Regions from separate parts of the Dryocola baronae genome, predicted to be linked through region 1. Evidence: predicted binding sites of a transcription regulator. Region 1 holds the regulator's gene; each other region holds the start of a gene.

Region 1 (5,527 bases):
GCGATCCGGTTATTTACCGTATCAAATTTGCCGACCACCACCAGACGGGCAGCAAGTGGTGCATCTACCCGATGTATGACTTCACCCACTGCATTTCCGATGCGCTGGAAGGTATTACGCACTCGCTGTGTACGCTGGAATTCCAGGATAACCGTCGCCTGTACGACTGGGTGTTAGATAACATCACCATTCCGGCTCATCCGCGTCAGTACGAGTTCTCACGCCTGAATCTCGAATACGCCATCATGTCCAAGCGCAAGCTTAACCTGCTGGTTACCGAGAAGATCGTAGAAGGCTGGGACGACCCACGTATGCCGACTATCTCCGGTCTGCGTCGCCGTGGTTACACCGCAGCGTCTATTCGTGAGTTCTGCAAGCGCATTGGCGTGACCAAGCAGGACAACACGGTGGAAATGGCTTCCCTGGAATCCTGCATTCGTGACGACCTGAATGAGAACGCACCGCGCGCGATGGCCGTGCTGGATCCGGTGAAGGTTATTATCGAAAACTATCCGCAGGGCGAGGAAGAGATGGTCACCATGCCAAATCATCCTAACAAGCCCGAAATGGGCAGCCGTCAGGTGCCGTTCAGCGGCGAGATCTACATCGACCGTGCCGACTTCCGCGAAGAAGCGAACAAGCAGTACAAGCGTCTGGTGCTGGGCAAAGAAGTTCGCCTGCGCAACGCTTACGTGATCAAAGCTGAACGCGTAGAAAAAGATGCGGAAGGCAATATCACCACGCTGCACTGCACCTACGACCCGGAAACGCTGAGTAAAGACCCGGCGGATGGCCGTAAAGTTAAGGGCGTGATTCACTGGGTAAGCGCGGCTCACGCGCTGCCGGTAGAGATTCGTCTCTACGACCGTCTGTTCAGCGTCGCAAACCCTGGCGCTGCGGAAGATTTCCTCGCGACCATCAATCCGGAATCTCTGATTATCAAACAGGGTTTTGTTGAGCCAAGCCTGCAAAATGCAGAAAAAGGCAAAGCCTACCAGTTTGAGCGCGAAGGTTATTTCTGCCTCGACAGCCGCTATGCAACCGCTACCAAACTGGTGTTCAACCGCACCGTTGGCCTGCGTGACACATGGGCAAAAATCGGCGATTAATACATTCGCCTGATAATAAGAACGCCGCCTTACGCGGCGTTTTTTTTCGCTTATTGTTCAGCTGGTTAAAAGTTTGTGAACATTTTTAAAGCGAATTAATGCCGCATTGTTGCGTTGGTAATAATCCTCCGCTATTGACCACTAAGTTGAAAGGTTCTCATTACCCAGCGTGAGAGCGCTTTCATTTGCGTGATTATGCTCAATATTTTTAATTTAATGGCATAAAACGCTGCTAAAGCAAATTGTTACAAATACTCATAGATTATGTGCACTTCGTCATAATATGGGAATTCTCTCTGATAAAGTCGTTGATAATTCGCGTCGCGAAAAATAGTCTTAAGCACAGCAGTGATGCGGGAAATATTCATGACCGCTATTGGCCGTAAGGCATTTTAATTTTTTTCGCCGTCAGGTGCTTTAACACCGGGTGATTATTTATACGTCAAAGAGGATTTCAATATGCGTACGTTTAGTGGCAAACGTAGTGCGCTGGCGCTTGCAATTGCAGGTGTCACAGCTCTGTCAGGCATTGTTGTTGTTCCACAGGCAGTGGGTGCGGGCTTCATTGATGATTCAACGCTTACCGGCGGTATTTATTACTGGCAGCGTGAGCGCGATCGTAAAGATGTAAACACTAACAAATACGAAACCAACCTTTCCCACTCAACCTGGAACGCCAACTTAGACTTCCAGTCTGGCTATGCGGCCGACATGTTCGGTTTAGATATTGCGGCATTTACCGCGATTGAAATGGCGGAGAACGGCGACAGCGGTCACCCGAACGAAATTGCATTCTCTTCAAAAAACAAAGCCTATGACGAAGATTATTCCGGGGATAAGAGTGGAATTAGTCTTTATAAAGCCGCAGCAAAATTTAAATACGGTCCAGTTTGGGCTCGCGCAGGCTACATTCAGCCGACCGGCCAGACTTTATTAGCTCCGCACTGGAGCTTTATGCCGGGTACCTATCAAGGGGCTGAAGCTGGGGCTAACTTCGATTATGGTGACGCGGGCGCATTAAGTTTCTCCTATATGTGGACTAACGAATATAAATCCCCATGGCACCTCGAAATGGATAAGTTCTATCAGAACGATAAGAACACCAAGGTTGATTACCTGCATTCCGTTGGCGCGAAGTACGACTTTAAAAATGACCTGGTGCTGGAAGCCGCATTCGGTCAGGCGCAGGGCTACATTGACCAGTACTTCACTAAAGCAAGCTACAAGTTTGATATCGCTGGCAGCCCTCTGACCACCAGCTATCAGTTCTACGGTACGCGGGACAAAGTCTCCAACGGCGGCGTGAACGATATTTACGACGGCACCGCGTGGCTGCAGGCGCTGACCCTTGGCTACAAAATCGGCCAGGTCGATCTGCGCTTAGAAGGAACTATGGTTAAGGCGGACGGCCAGCAGGGCTACTTCCTGCAGCGTATGACCCCAACCTACGCCTCCTCCAACGGTCGTCTTGACGTGTGGTGGGATAACCGCTCCGACTTCAACGCCAACGGCGAAAAAGCGGTATTCGCAGGCGCAATGTATGACCTTAGCAACTGGAACCTGGCTGGCTGGGCGGTAGGCGCATCTTACGTTTATGCCTGGGATGCGAAACCAAGCTCTACCCCAACGACCGATGGCTACTACGATGCAGACCGTCGCCTGAAAGAGTCCTCTTACAGTCTTGACGCCCTGTACACCGTGCAGGACGGCCGCGCGAAAGGTACGCTGTTCAAACTGCACTTTACTCAGTACGACAACCATTCCGATATCCCAAGCTGGGGCGGCGGTTACGGCAACATCTTCCAGGATGAGCGCGACGTCAAGTTCATCGTTATCGCACCGTTCACCATCTTCTGATTTGACGCCGGGCGCTACGTTGCCCGGTCTTCTTAAGGATATCGAGCATGAAAAAAGTAATATTGATGGCCGCGATGGCTTTAGGCTTAACGGCATGCGCGCAGCCACAAACGGCACCGGAAGACTCCCAGCTTAAGCAGGATTACAGCGCCTGCATCAACAGTGCTGAAGGAAACCCGGACAAAGTTAAGGGCTGCCAGAATATGCTCAACGAGCTGGCGAAAGACAAGAAGCATCAGGAATTTGCACAGAAAGAGACGGTGCGCACGCTGGACTACCAAAACTGCATCCAGGCAACCCAAACGGGCAACGACCAGGCCGTGAAAGCCAAGTGCGATAAAATCTGGCAGGAGATCCGCAGTAACAACAAGTAAGGTTACTTGGGGCATAAAAAAACCGGTGAGTTAATCACCGGTTTTTTTGTTTGTCTTCCCCCGAAAGGGAAGGCAGTATGCGGATTACTTTTCGCTGATTTCGTGAGCGTTTTCGTCGGTGCGGCAGTCGCCTTCGGCGCAGTGGCCGTAAAGGTACAGACTGTGGTTGGTCAGACGAATACCATGACGGGAGGCGATTTCACGCTGGCGGGCTTCAATTGAGTCATCGCTGAATTCAATAACCTTGCCGCAGTCCAGGCATATCAGGTGATCGTGATGGTGCTGCTGGGTCAGTTCAAAGACTGACTTGCCACCTTCGAAGTTATGACGGGTAACGATACCTGCGTCATCAAACTGGTTCAGTACGCGGTAAACCGTCGCCAGACCAATCTCTTCACCCATATCAATCAGACGCTTGTATAAGTCTTCCGCACTGACATGATGGTTTACCGGTTCCTGTAACACTTCAAGGATTTTTAATCGTGGAAGCGTGACTTTCAGGCCGGCTTTCTTAAGTGCAGTATTGTTGTCAGTCATGCGGAAATTGTCCTGTTGCTTAACGTTTTGCTCGAACTCATTTGAGCGTTAAGTGAATGCGTCTCATTATATACCCAACTCATGTGGGTATAGTACAGCCACGTCTAAATAGAAACTGCAAGTATGAAGCATAACACAGCTAAAAAATCGTGGCGGAGTCGCCGTTTGCTGGCAGGCTAGCAAAGGTGACCTGTGGGATATTGTACAGGGATAGACAAAAAAGTTACAAAATTGTAGCAATTATTTTCATTGATAATACCTATCAATAAGGCGCAAGTGATTTGCTTGCGCCCTAGTGCATCAGGCGCTAATGATGTCAGCCAGATTCAGCTCTTCAGCAACCTGCTTTGTCCATTTCTCAACACGCTCTGCGGTCAGTTCCGGCTGGCGGTCTTCATCGATAGCAAGGCCTACGAAGTGGTCGTCGTCTGCCAAACCTTTGGACGCTTCGAAGTGGTAGCCCGCAGTAGGCCAGTGGCCGACAATCGCCGCGCCGCGTGGTTCGATGATGTCGCGGATGGTGCCGAGCGCATCACAGAAATATTCTGCGTAATCTTCCTGATCGCCGCAGCCAAACAGCGCAACCAGTTTGCCGTTGAAATCCACTTCTTCAAGCGTAGGGAAGAAGTCATCCCAGTCGCACTGCGCTTCGCCGTAGTACCAGGTCGGGATACCGAGCAGCAGAATGTCGAAGCCTTCCAGGTCTTCTTTGCTGCTCTTCGCAATGTCGCGCACTTCAGCCACGTCTTTACCGAGCTGCTTTTGGATCATTTTTGCGATGTTTTCGGTGTTACCGGTGTCGCTGCCGAAGAAAATGCCTACGATTGCCATGAGTAAAATAACCTCTTGAAACTTAATGGTATGGTGGCTGAATGTTGCCCACAGATAGGGCAATCATAGCAGAACAGCTTACAGTGCGGAAACAGCTATCATAGCGTTGTGCACAGACTGCAACATGACGGCGCAATTCGCGCCCACTTTTCACTTAATGTTAGGGATGGAAGGCAGAAGATCAGCTGAGGTGTTGTTTTAGCTGCGCTAGCAACATCTCTTCAATCAGTTCGCTGCGGCTGATGTTTCTGGCTTCAGCAAGATGATTAAGCGCATCTACCGCTTCGTTGTTGAGTTTTAGCTCTACTCGTTTCAGGCCGCGTACTTTATCGCGTTTGAGCTGGTTGCGCTTATTGATGCGCAGCTGCTCGTCACGCGTAAGCGGATTGGTTTTTGGCCGCCCCGGGCGACGCTCGTCCGCGAACAGATCTAATGTAGTACGGTCCGTTTGTTCTTTTGCCATGATTAGAGTACTGACAGGAAATTCGGATGCTGCGAGCAGAGTGCTCAGGTCGCATTTAAGCGCGCCATCATACATCAGCATGTACGGCGCGCCAACGCGTTAGCCACTTCTTGCGGCCAGTCGGTCTGTTTTTAATCAGTTTGCCGAGGAATCATCAATAAAACGATGAATGGCGCGTAAAACGGCTTCAGGTTTCTCGGCGTGAACCCAGTGTCCTGCGCCCGCGACCACGTGAGCACGGGCCTGTGGAAACTGCTCCAATAGCGCATCCCGGTGCGTTTCATCGACATAAGGTGATGCGCCGCCGCGGATAAACAGCGCAGGGTGATCCCAGGCCGGAATAGTTTGCCAGCCGA
Region 2 (5,527 bases), 810 kb from region 1:
AGCCGCCGTACAGCAGCGAACAGACCGCGACGCACGCGCCGAAATAGGTCCACACGCGCAGGGGCAGCGTGGAAAAAGAGGTAATGCCGTCGAGCGCAAAATTCCACAGCTTCCAGCTATTAAACCGCGACTTGCCCTTCGCCCGTTCGGTGCGGCTATATTCGACGATGGCGACTTTACCGCCGACCCAGGACATCAGCCCTTTCATAAACAGCGTTCTTTCCGGCAGCGCGATAATTTTGTCTACCGTTGCGCGCGAAAGCAGGCGAAAGTCGCCCACCTCCGGGACGATTTTTTCTTTGCTCAGCGAGTTATGAACGTAGTAATAGCCCCTGGCGCATAGGCGTTTAATCAGCCCGTCGCCTTCACGTTTTTTACGCCGGGCAAGCACCACGTCGGCCCCTTTTTGCCACTCGGCCACAAGCGTGGGCAGCAGGCTGACCGGATCCTGGAGATCGACATCCATCGGGATAATCGCCTCGCCCGCCGCGTGTTTCAACCCGGCAAATAAGGCGGCCTCTTTGCCAAAATTCCGGCTGAGGTTAATAAGAACGATATGCCGGTCATTCGCCTGCAGAGCGGTAATTACCGCGCGCGTGTTATCCGAGCTGCCGTCATTAACGAAAACGATCTCGATAATATATTCTTCGTTGGCAAGACGAATGTCGCGCACGCTCTGATAAAAAAGCGGAATGCTGGCCTCTTCGTTAAATACCGGCACAACGATGGATATCATCATAATGGCCTATCTCCGAACGCAATAAATCTCGCGTATAGATAACCGCATACGAGGCTGATGGCCGAAAATAGACAGAGCGTGAGGAGAGGATGAAAGCGAAATACCTGCCCCGCCATGCCAATTAACCCGGCCATTACCGCCATGAAAGGCGTATACACGAAATATGTCCGCAGGGAGGGCGTCGTGCTGAAAGTCCAGCGGGCGTTGGCGAAATAGCTGAAGGTTACCGCGACAATAAATGCGCAAATATTCGCGCTCGCCTGCCCCATATGAAAGCCCAGGTCCAGAACGAGAAAAACGCCCCAGTGGATGCAGGTATTTAGCCCCCCGGTACAGAGGTAGCGAAAGAACATCTTATTGGCAAATAGCCCGGCGATTCTACGAATGAATTTTTGCACATTAGCCCGTGGCGAGTAGACGAACAACGTCCTTGCTAATGAGAAGTGTAGATAGGCAGCGGATTTACGCAAGCGCTGCGCTGGGAAAGCGTTAAGGTTTTCAAAACGAAAGATCTTCCCCACAGGCGCAGGGAAGATCGCATAACGATTATTTAAAGCTGATGCGCACCACGTCGTCCGGGCTGGTTGGCTCTTTGTCGCGGGAGCCTGGCTGCTTCACGCTAACAAACAGCGTCTGGCCGTCGGCGGACAGCGCGAGGCTGTTCGGATGCGTTGGGGTATCGATGGTGTCGAGCACCTTGTAGGTTTTCGCATCGATAACGCTAACTTTACCGGATTCACGGTGCGTGACGTAAACCTCGTTACGCTGCGGGTTATACAGCACGGCCAGCGATACCGGCAGCGCGATTTCCTTCAGAACCTTGCCGTTCTGGGTATCAACAACCAGCAGCTGCGCCGCTTTGGAATCGGTGATAAACGCGCGGTGGTTAGCGGTATCCAGGCTCAGGTTCAGGTAGAAGTGCTCGCCTTCCTGAAGCTTGCTGCGGGACACCACTTTGTTGGTTGTGGTGTCGATAGCGATCAGCTCGTTGTCGGCGTTGGTCATATAGATACGTGACGCTTTCGGGTCGATAGCAAGCCCGGTCGCTGATTTACCCAGGCCTTCGATGGTGTTGCGCAGCGTCAGGTTTTCGCCGTCGACCACCCACAGCACGCTCGACGCCCCAAGCCCGCCGACATAAACGGTGTTGGTCGCTTCATTAACCACCAGCTCGCGCGGCGCAAACGGGCGCACTTCTTTCGTGCGCTTGCGCTCGTCCAGCACCAGCGTTTTCTTCACGTCCCCCGTTTTCGCGTCAATGGCGGTCACCGCGCTGCTGGTCGTGTTACCGATAAACAGCGTGCCGGTGGCGTGGTTAACGGCCATGCCGAACGGCTTAAGGTTGTTGTGAATCGCCTGGGTGATTTCAAGCGTAGCCGGGTCAAGACGGTAAACCACTCCGCCCTTATCAAGCTTGCGGCTCTGGGAAGTGGAGACATACAGCGCCGACGGCTCGCCGGTTACCGCCAGCTCATAGGCACCTTTCCCAACCGGCTTGCGGTCTACGGTGAAATTCGTTTCGGCAAACAGCGAGGTCGAAAACAGGAAGGTTGAAAGCGCGAGGATCGGCAAAGTGCGACGCTTTGTCCGAATGGCAAATTCCGTTGAAGAAAACATACATCTCCTTAATGCAATTGCAGGTTCAAAAGTTCCTTCCCCAAACGATTCGTATCGTCGTACCGCTTTGTAAACTTCCGCGCTCGGGTCGGGAGAGAGGCCAATTATTTATGCTGGTAATGATTATCATTATCTCGCCGCAAAAGTAAATAATTATCATTAGCAAAATGCCTTGTATCGAAGTATTTGATGAATAGGGAGAAAATAATTTTCAGCGTAAAGATTGTGGGCGAAATGTGGGGAAATTATGAAGATTACCGCATGAGGTTGTAATGATAACAATTATCATTACTATCCAGCCCTGCGCTAATTTGTTTCACAATATGGAAATTCCAGGTATGAATGTAAAAAATAATTACAGCAAAACACGGCTGGCGATATTAATGGCCGGTCTTTGCAGCGGCGGGGCTTGGGCGGCGGAAGAACCTCTTCTGGCGGAAGGCGACACGATGGTCGTGCAGGCGACGGCGGAACAGGAGCTTAAGCAACAGCCGGGGGTGTCGATTATCACCGCCGAAGACATTCAAAAAGATCCGCCGGTCAACGACCTCTCCGACATCATTCGTAAAATGCCCGGCGTTAACCTCACCGGCAACAGCGCAAGCGGCAGCCGCGGCAACAACCGTCAGATAGATATTCGCGGCATGGGGCCGGAAAACACCCTGATTCTGGTCGACGGCGTGCCGGTCACCTCCCGCAACTCCGTGCGCTACAGCTGGCGCGGCGAAAGGGATACTCGCGGCGACACCAACTGGGTACCGCCGGAAATGGTCGAGCGCATTGAAGTGCTGCGCGGCCCGGCGGCGGCGCGCTACGGCTCCGGTGCCGCAGGCGGCGTGGTGAACATTATCACCAAGCGCCCGACCAACGACTGGCACGGCTCCCTCTCGCTCTATACCAACCAGCCGGAAAACGATAAAGAAGGTGCGACCAGGCGCGCAAACTTCAACCTCAGCGGCCCGCTGGCGGGCGACGCGCTGACCATGCGCCTGTACGGCAACATCAATAAAACCGACGCCGACGATTACGACATCAACACCCAGCAAAACGGCTCCTACGCCGCCGGTCGTGAAGGGGTTCGCAACAAGGACATCAACGCCCTGCTTTCCTGGAAGCTCACGCCGACGCAGATCTTCGATTTTGAATACGGCTACAGCCGCCAGGGCAATATCTACGCTGGCGACACGCAGTACAGCAACGGCAACATCAGCCCGAACGGCGTCGTCGAGCAGCTTTACGGCCAGGAAACCAACCGCCTGTATCGCCAGAACTACGGCATCACGCACAACGGCGTGTGGGACTGGGGCCAGTCCAAGGTCGGCGTCTACTACGAGAAAACCAACAACACCCGCCTGAATGAAGGCTCGACGGGCCGCGTGGAAGGGATGATCAACAGCGACACCTTCGAAACCAGCCGTCTTGAAGACTACCGCTCCACCGCCGAGGTGAACGTTCCGCTGTACCTGCTGTTCGACCAGACCATTACGCTTGGCGCGGAATGGGAGCGCCAGGAGCTGAACGACCCGGCGTCGATGACGGCTACCACCGCCGCCGATGATGACATCAACGGCGTGTCGGGCGATCCGTCAAAACGCAGCACCAAAAACAGCGCCAACACCAGCGCGGTCTATTTTGAAGACAATATCGAAGCGACCGAAAGCACCTATATCATTCCCGGCCTGCGCTTTGACTACCACAACCAGTTCGGCGGCAACTGGAGCCCGAGCCTCAACGTTTCCCAGGGGCTGGGCGACCTCTTCAAGCTGAAGGCCGGTATCGCACGCGCCTTCAAAGCGCCAAACCTCTACCAGTCCAGCGAAGGCTACCTGCTCGCCACGCGCGGCAACGGCTGCCCGAATACCGTTGAAAGCGGCAGCTGCTATCTGCTGGGCAACGACGATCTGGATCCGGAAATCAGCATCAATAAAGAGGTCGGCCTGGAGTTTGCGTGGGAAGGCTACGCGGCGGGCGTCACCTGGTTCAGAAACGATTACAAAAACAAAATCGTTTCCGGCACCGACGTCATCGGCAAAACCACCAACAACTACAATATCCTGCGCTGGGAAAACGGCGGCAAGGCGGTCGTGGAAGGTCTGGAAGCGAACCTGACGGTGCCGCTGATTGAGGACAGGCTGAGCTGGCGCACCAACGGCACCTATATGATCAAATCCGAAAGCAAAAAAACCGGCAACCCGCTGTCGGTGATCCCGGAGTATACGGTGAACACCATGCTCGACTGGCAGGTTACGGACAAGCTTTCCGCCAACACCACCTGGACGATGTATGGCCGCCAGAAGCCGCGTGAATATGCGGAAATCCGCAACGAGGTCGCCTCGCTGTCCACGAAAGAAGTCGGCGCGTATTCCATCGTTGGCGTGGGCGTGAACTATCAGCTCACCAAAAACCTGCGCGCCAACACCGGGGTAAGCAACCTGTTCGATAAGCAGATTTATCGCGAAAACGAAGGGGCTTCAACCTACAACGAACCGGGCCGCGCCTACTATGCAGGCGTGACCATGTCCTTCTGATAAAACGGGCGGGTAGCCTTTACCCGCCCTAACCGCCCTAACCGCCCTAAATCTACAGATTGCAACAGAAGCCCGACAGCGCGCGGGCAAGCCCGGCCGGATTTTCCCATGACATCGAATGCCCGGCGTTTGGGATAACGGTTGTCGATATCCCAAGCGCCTGAATAGCGCTAAAGTCGGCGTCCGGCAGGGATTTCTCGCCAAAGATGAGCGACTTCTGTAGCTGAAGCGTCGTGAAAATTTCAAACCACGTTGGCTCAACGCCCTTCACCAGGCTTACCGCCTCGCGCCACATGGCATGGGGCGCGGTATTGAGCAGGCAGCCGGCCCACGGCGATTGTTCAGCGGCAAGCATTTCGCCATAGCCACGGCGAACAAACTCGTCTTCCGTTTGCGCGGCAATGCCGCTGCTGAACGCCCCGCCGCCCGCGCGGAAATTCGGCTCCGACACGATAAGCCCGGCGATTTTAGCGGGCATCAACGCCGCAACTTCAATGGCGATGCTGCCGCCCATGCTGTGGCCATAAAGGTAAAAACGGTGCAGGCCAAGATGTTCGACCAGCTCGGCGATGACCGCCGCCTGATCGGACGTGCCATAGGCGTAATCTTTCGGCTTTTCGCTATAGCCGCTGCCCGGCAGGTC
Region 3 (5,527 bases), 310 kb from region 1:
ACCTTGTTAAATGTGAGCCAGTTAACAGGCCGGGAAAAGAGTGAATTGTTAAAACTTAAATAAGAAAACGATCTGCCTGATTATTGGCGGACAGGGCCAATAAGCGGTCATAGTTAACACTTTTTTAAGGTGCAACCGCTAAAAGCGTGAGCAAGTGCAACCTACGTAGAAAAGCTATTTTTTGTGTGGTGAATTTCTTGTGAATGCCGTGTTAAAACACTTGTGATTGAAAATAGTTTCGGGCAGGGTTCAGGCGCGAAATAAAAGCCAATAACTAGCCGCGCCACGTTCCGGTGCGGCAATGCCGGGTGCAACCGGCAACATAATGGAGAATATGCATGACCATGAGTACACCGATGCTGGTGACTTTCCTTGTTTATATCTTTGGCATGATATTGATAGGGTTTATCGCCTGGCGCTCAACCAAAAACTTCGATGATTATATTCTTGGCGGCCGCAGCCTCGGCAGCCTGGTCACCGCGTTATCCGCCGGTGCATCCGATATGAGCGGCTGGCTATTAATGGGCTTGCCCGGCGCGATATTTATTTCCGGTATTTCTGAAAGCTGGATTGCGATTGGTTTAACCGTCGGCGCCTATATTAACTGGAAGCTGGTGGCGGGCCGTTTGCGCGTGCATACCGAAGTTAACAATAACGCCCTGACGCTGCCGGATTATTTCACCGGGCGCTTCGAAGATAAAAGCCGCCTGCTGCGCATTATCTCTGCGGTGGTTATTCTGCTGTTCTTCACTATTTATTGTGCGTCGGGCATTGTCGCCGGGGCGCGTCTTTTCGAAAGCACCTTCGGTATGAGCTACGAAACCGCCCTGTGGGCCGGTGCCGCAGCAACCATCATTTATACCTTTGTCGGTGGATTCCTGGCGGTAAGCTGGACCGACACCGTGCAGGCCAGCCTGATGATTTTCGCGCTGATTCTTACGCCGGTGATGGTGATTATGGCGGTCGGCGGCTTCGACGATTCGCTGGTGGTCATCAAGCAAAAAAGCATCGAGAACGTCGATATGCTGAAGGGCTTGAACTTTGTGGCCATCGTTTCGCTGATGGGCTGGGGGCTAGGCTACTTCGGGCAGCCGCACATTCTGGCGCGCTTTATGGCGGCAGATTCCCACCACACCATCGTCAACGCTCGCCGTATCAGCATGACGTGGATGATTCTCTGCCTGGCCGGTGCCTGCGCCGTGGGCTTCTTCGGCATCGCCTACTTTAGCGATAACCCGTCCCAGGCGGGCGCGGTGACCCAGAACGGCGAGCGCGTCTTCATCGAGCTTGCACAGCTGCTGTTTAACCCGTGGATTGCGGGCGTGCTGCTGTCGGCGATTCTGGCGGCGGTAATGTCGACGCTGAGCTGCCAGCTGCTGGTGTGTTCAAGCGCGATTACTGAAGATCTGTACAAAGCCTTCTTCCGCAAAAACGCGGGCCAAAAAGAGCTGGTGTGGGTAGGGCGCGCGATGGTGCTGGTGGTTGCGCTGATTGCGATAGCGCTTGCCGCGAATCCTGAAAACCGCGTGCTGGGACTTGTGAGCTACGCGTGGGCGGGCTTCGGCGCGGCGTTTGGCCCGGTTGTGCTATTCTCGGTTATGTGGTCACGCATGACGCGCAACGGCGCGCTGGCGGGCATGGTGATCGGCGCGGTGACGGTCATCGTCTGGAAGCAGTTCGCGTGGCTGGGCCTCTACGAAATCATTCCTGGCTTCGTGTTTGCCAGCATCGGGATCGTGGTAGTGAGCCTGCTTGGCAAGGCACCGTCTACCAGCATGCAGAAACGCTTTGCCGAAGCGGATGAGTTCTACCGTTCGGCTCCTCCGAGCAAGCTGCAGGCGGAGTAGCTTAACGCATAGGTCGGGGAGGCGAACGTCGGGTGGCGGCTTACGCCTTACCCGACCTACGAAAATGCGGCATCGTATGGCTCGTAGGGTGGATAAGCGATAGCGCCATCCACCGGAAAATGCCGACCCCATCGTTCTCAAGCTGGCAATGCCAGCTTTTTTTACATCTCGATATAATTCCCATCACAATCTTCTTGTATTTCCATTCACGGTAATGATAATCACTATCGTTCTTTTTTACTTTTCTTTACGTCATTTGACCAGATTTCACAATTGAGGTGTCAGGAATGTTTGTTCCGTTTCTCATCATGTTACGCGAAGGGCTGGAGGCGGCGCTGATCGTAAGCCTCATCGCCAGCTACCTAAAGCGCACCCAGCGCGGTCAATGGATTGGCGTAATGTGGATTGGCGTGGTGGCCGCCGCCGCCCTCTGCCTGGCACTAGGGATCTTCATCAACGAAACGACCGGCGAGTTCCCGCAAAAAGAGCAGGAGCTGTTCGAAGGCATCGTGGCGGTAGTCGCCGTGGTTATTCTCACCTGGATGGTGTTCTGGATGCGCAAGGTGTCGCGCAACGTCAAGGTTCAGCTTGAACAGGCGGTGGATAACGCCCTGCATAGCAAAGGCAGCCACGGCTGGGCGCTCATCCTGATGGTGTTTTTCGCGGTGGCGCGAGAAGGGCTTGAGTCGGTGTTCTTCCTGCTTGCGGCCTTTCAGCAGGACGTGGGCATCATGCCGCCGCTGGGCGCGATGCTGGGCCTGGCAACGGCGGTCGTGCTTGGCTTTATGATCTACTGGGGCGGCATTCGCCTGAATCTTGGTGCGTTTTTCAAATGGACCAGCCTGTTTATCCTGCTGGTTGCGGCAGGCCTTGCCGCGGGGGCGATTCGCGCCTTCCACGAGGCCGGGCTGTGGAACCATTTCCAGGACATCGCGTTCGATCTCAGCAACGTGCTTTCTACGCACTCCCTGACCGGGACGCTGCTGGAGGGGATCTTTGGCTATCAGGAAGCGCCAACCGTCAGCGAAGTGGCGATGTACTTTATCTATCTGATTCCGGCGCTGGTGCTGTTTGCCATGCCGCCGCGCCTGAACAATCAGGCGACGAATAGCGCTCGATAACATTATTGTGGCGGGCCTCCGCCACTTAGTTACAACATACTAATCTTTGTAAGGGATTGGCCATGACTCCACACTTCCGTGTTAAAGCTTTGCAACTCGCTTTGTTTGCCCTTATTTCCGCCGCTTCTGCCGCGCAGGCCGCCGATATTCCGCAGGTTAAAGTTACGGTCACCGATAAACAGTGTGAGCCGATGAATATCACCGTGAACGCCGGAAAAACCCAGTTCCTTATTCAGAACAACAGCCAGAAAGCGCTGGAGTGGGAGATCCTGAAAGGGGTGATGGTGGTGGAAGAGCGTGAAAACATCGCGCCAGGCTTCTCGCAAAAAATGACCGCCAACCTGCAGGCGGGCGAGTACGACATGACCTGCGGCCTGCTGAGCAACCCGAAAGGCAAGCTGATAGTTAAAGCGGCGGGCGACCAGGCGGCACCGAAAAACGATCTGATGGCGCTGAGCGGCCCTATTACCGAATACAAAGCCTACGTGACCGCAGAAGTGGCCGAGCTGGTCAAAGGCACTAAAGCCTTTACCGACGCGGTGAAGGCCGGGGATATCGAAAAGGCGAAAGCCCTGTACGCGCCGACGCGCCAGCACTACGAGCGTATCGAACCTATCGCCGAGCTGTTCTCTGACCTGGACGGCAGCATCGATGCCCGTGAAGACGACTATGAGCAGAAGGCGAACGATCCTAAATTCACCGGCTTCCACCGCCTGGAAAAAGCGCTGTTTGGCGACAACTCCACGAAGGGCATGGAAAAATACGCCGAGCAGCTGAACGCCGACGTGCTGGATCTGCAAACGCGCATCTCCGAGCTTGCCTTCCCGCCGAGCAAGGTTGTGGGCGGGGCCGCGGGCCTGATTGAAGAAGTGGCCGCCAGCAAAATCAGCGGTGAAGAAGACCGCTACAGCCACACCGACCTGTGGGACTTCCAGGCCAACGTCGACGGCGCGCAGAAAATCGTTAACCTGCTCCGCCCGCTTTTGAGCAAAGAGAACGCGCCGCTGCTGGCGAAGGTCGATGCCAACTTCAAGAAAGTCGACGCTATTCTCGCCAAGTACAAAACCAAAGACGGCTTTGAAACCTACGATAAGCTGACCGATGCCGACCGCAACGCGCTGAAAGGGCCGGTCACGGCGCTTGCTGAAGATCTGTCTCAGCTGCGCGGCGTGTTGGGCCTGGACTAAGTTAGATGCAAGAGAAAACGAAACGTGACGCGCATCAGCCCGCGCGTCGCAAACTGCTGAAAACGCTGGGCGCCCTGGGGGGCGCTTTTGCCGTTGCCGGTGGCTGCCCGGTGGCCCACGCGGCTAAAACCGAAACCTCGCCCGGCACGCTGCCCCCCGACGCACGCATGGAAAAGCAGCCGTTCTACGGGTTGCATCAGGCAGGCATTCTGACACCGCAGCAGGCATCAATGATGCTGGTGGCCTTCGACGTGCTGGCGGCAGATAAAGCCGACCTTGAACGCCTGTTCCGTCTGCTATCCTCCCGCTTTGACTTCCTGACCACCGGGGGGGCGGCGCCCCAAACGCCGAATCCGCGTATGCCGCCGATGGACTCCGGCATTCTCGGCGCGGAAATTTTCCCCGATAACCTGACTATCACCCTGTCCGCAGGCGCGACGCTGTTCGACGAACGCTTTGGCCTGAACGCCCACATGCCGAAAAAGCTGCAAAAAATGACGCGTTTCCCGAACGACTCGCTGGATGCCAGCCTGTGCCACGGCGATCTGCTGCTGCAAATCTGCGCCAACACCGCGGATACGGTCATTCACGCCCTGCGCGATATCATCAAGCACACGCCGGACCTGCTGAGCGTTCGCTGGAAGCGTGAAGGCTTTATTTCCAACCACGCCGCGCGCAGCCGTGGCAAAGAAACGCCTATCAACCTGCTGGGATTCAAAGACGGCACCGCCAATCCCGACAGCAGCAACCGGCCGCTGATGGACGACGTGGTGTGGGTCACGAAGGGGCAGGGCGAACCGGCATGGGCGACGGGCGGCAGCTATCAGGCCATTCGTATCATCCAGTTCCACGTTGAATCCTGGGACCGCACGCCGCTCAAGGAGCAGCAAACCATCTTTGGCCGCGAGAAGCACAGCGGCGCGCCGCTCGGCATGAAGAACGAGCACGACGAGCCGGACTACGCCGCCGACCCGGAAGGCAACGTTATCGCGCTGGATGCCCACATTCGCCTTGCGAACCCGCGCACCAAAGAAACCCAGTCGAACCTGATGATGCGCCGGGGATACAGCTATTCGCTGGGCGTGTCGAAATCGGGCCAGCTTGATATGGGCCTGCTGTTCGTTTGCTATCAGCACGATCTTGAGAAGGGTTTTCTCGCGGTGCAAAAGCGCCTCAACGGGGAAGCGCTGGAAGAGTACGTGAAGCCGATCGGCGGCGGGTATTTCTTCGCCCTGCCGGGCGCGGTGGATAAACAGCATTATCTGGGGCAGGGGCTTATTGAGGCCTGAATATCTAGATTCCCCCTCACCCTAACCCTCTCCCACGGGGAAAGGGGACCGCTCGATTATCGCCCTCTCCTGGGGGAGGGGGC

The links. The regulator Fur, encoded in region 1, represses iron uptake genes when iron is present. The targets are predictions, from matches to a motif close to ATAATAATGAGAACNACTATCAA.
Region 2: a site for Fur is predicted at 2,629-2,651, ahead of ACSPHG_RS12470 (TonB-dependent siderophore receptor). Genes of this name have one in related genera too.
Region 3: a site for Fur is predicted at 2,056-2,078, ahead of efeU (iron uptake transporter permease EfeU). Genes of this name have one in related genera too.

The regions. Positions count from the first base shown of each region.
Region 1 covers NZ_JBINNY010000001.1:3,449,002-3,454,528, reverse strand. The annotation lists gene glnS (glutamine--tRNA ligase) at 1-1,109, shown strand, start outside; gene chiP (chitoporin ChiP) at 1,569-2,966, shown strand; gene chiQ (ChiQ/YbfN family lipoprotein) at 3,014-3,340, shown strand; gene fur (ferric iron uptake transcriptional regulator) at 3,425-3,877, opposite strand; gene fldA (flavodoxin FldA) at 4,178-4,708, opposite strand; gene ybfE (LexA regulated protein) at 4,890-5,171, opposite strand; gene ybfF (esterase) at 5,307-5,527, opposite strand, start outside.
Region 2 covers NZ_JBINNY010000001.1:2,640,720-2,646,246, forward strand. The annotation lists gene ACSPHG_RS12455 (glycosyltransferase family 2 protein) at 1-739, opposite strand, end outside; gene ACSPHG_RS12460 (GtrA family protein) at 736-1,137, opposite strand; gene yncE (7-bladed beta-propeller protein YncE) at 1,286-2,356, opposite strand; gene ACSPHG_RS12470 (TonB-dependent siderophore receptor) at 2,740-4,884, shown strand; gene ACSPHG_RS12475 (alpha/beta fold hydrolase) at 4,937-5,527, opposite strand, start outside.
Region 3 covers NZ_JBINNY010000001.1:3,137,072-3,142,598, reverse strand. The annotation lists gene putP (sodium/proline symporter PutP) at 339-1,847, shown strand; gene efeU (iron uptake transporter permease EfeU) at 2,135-2,968, shown strand; gene efeO (iron uptake system protein EfeO) at 3,031-4,155, shown strand; gene efeB (iron uptake transporter deferrochelatase/peroxidase subunit) at 4,161-5,444, shown strand.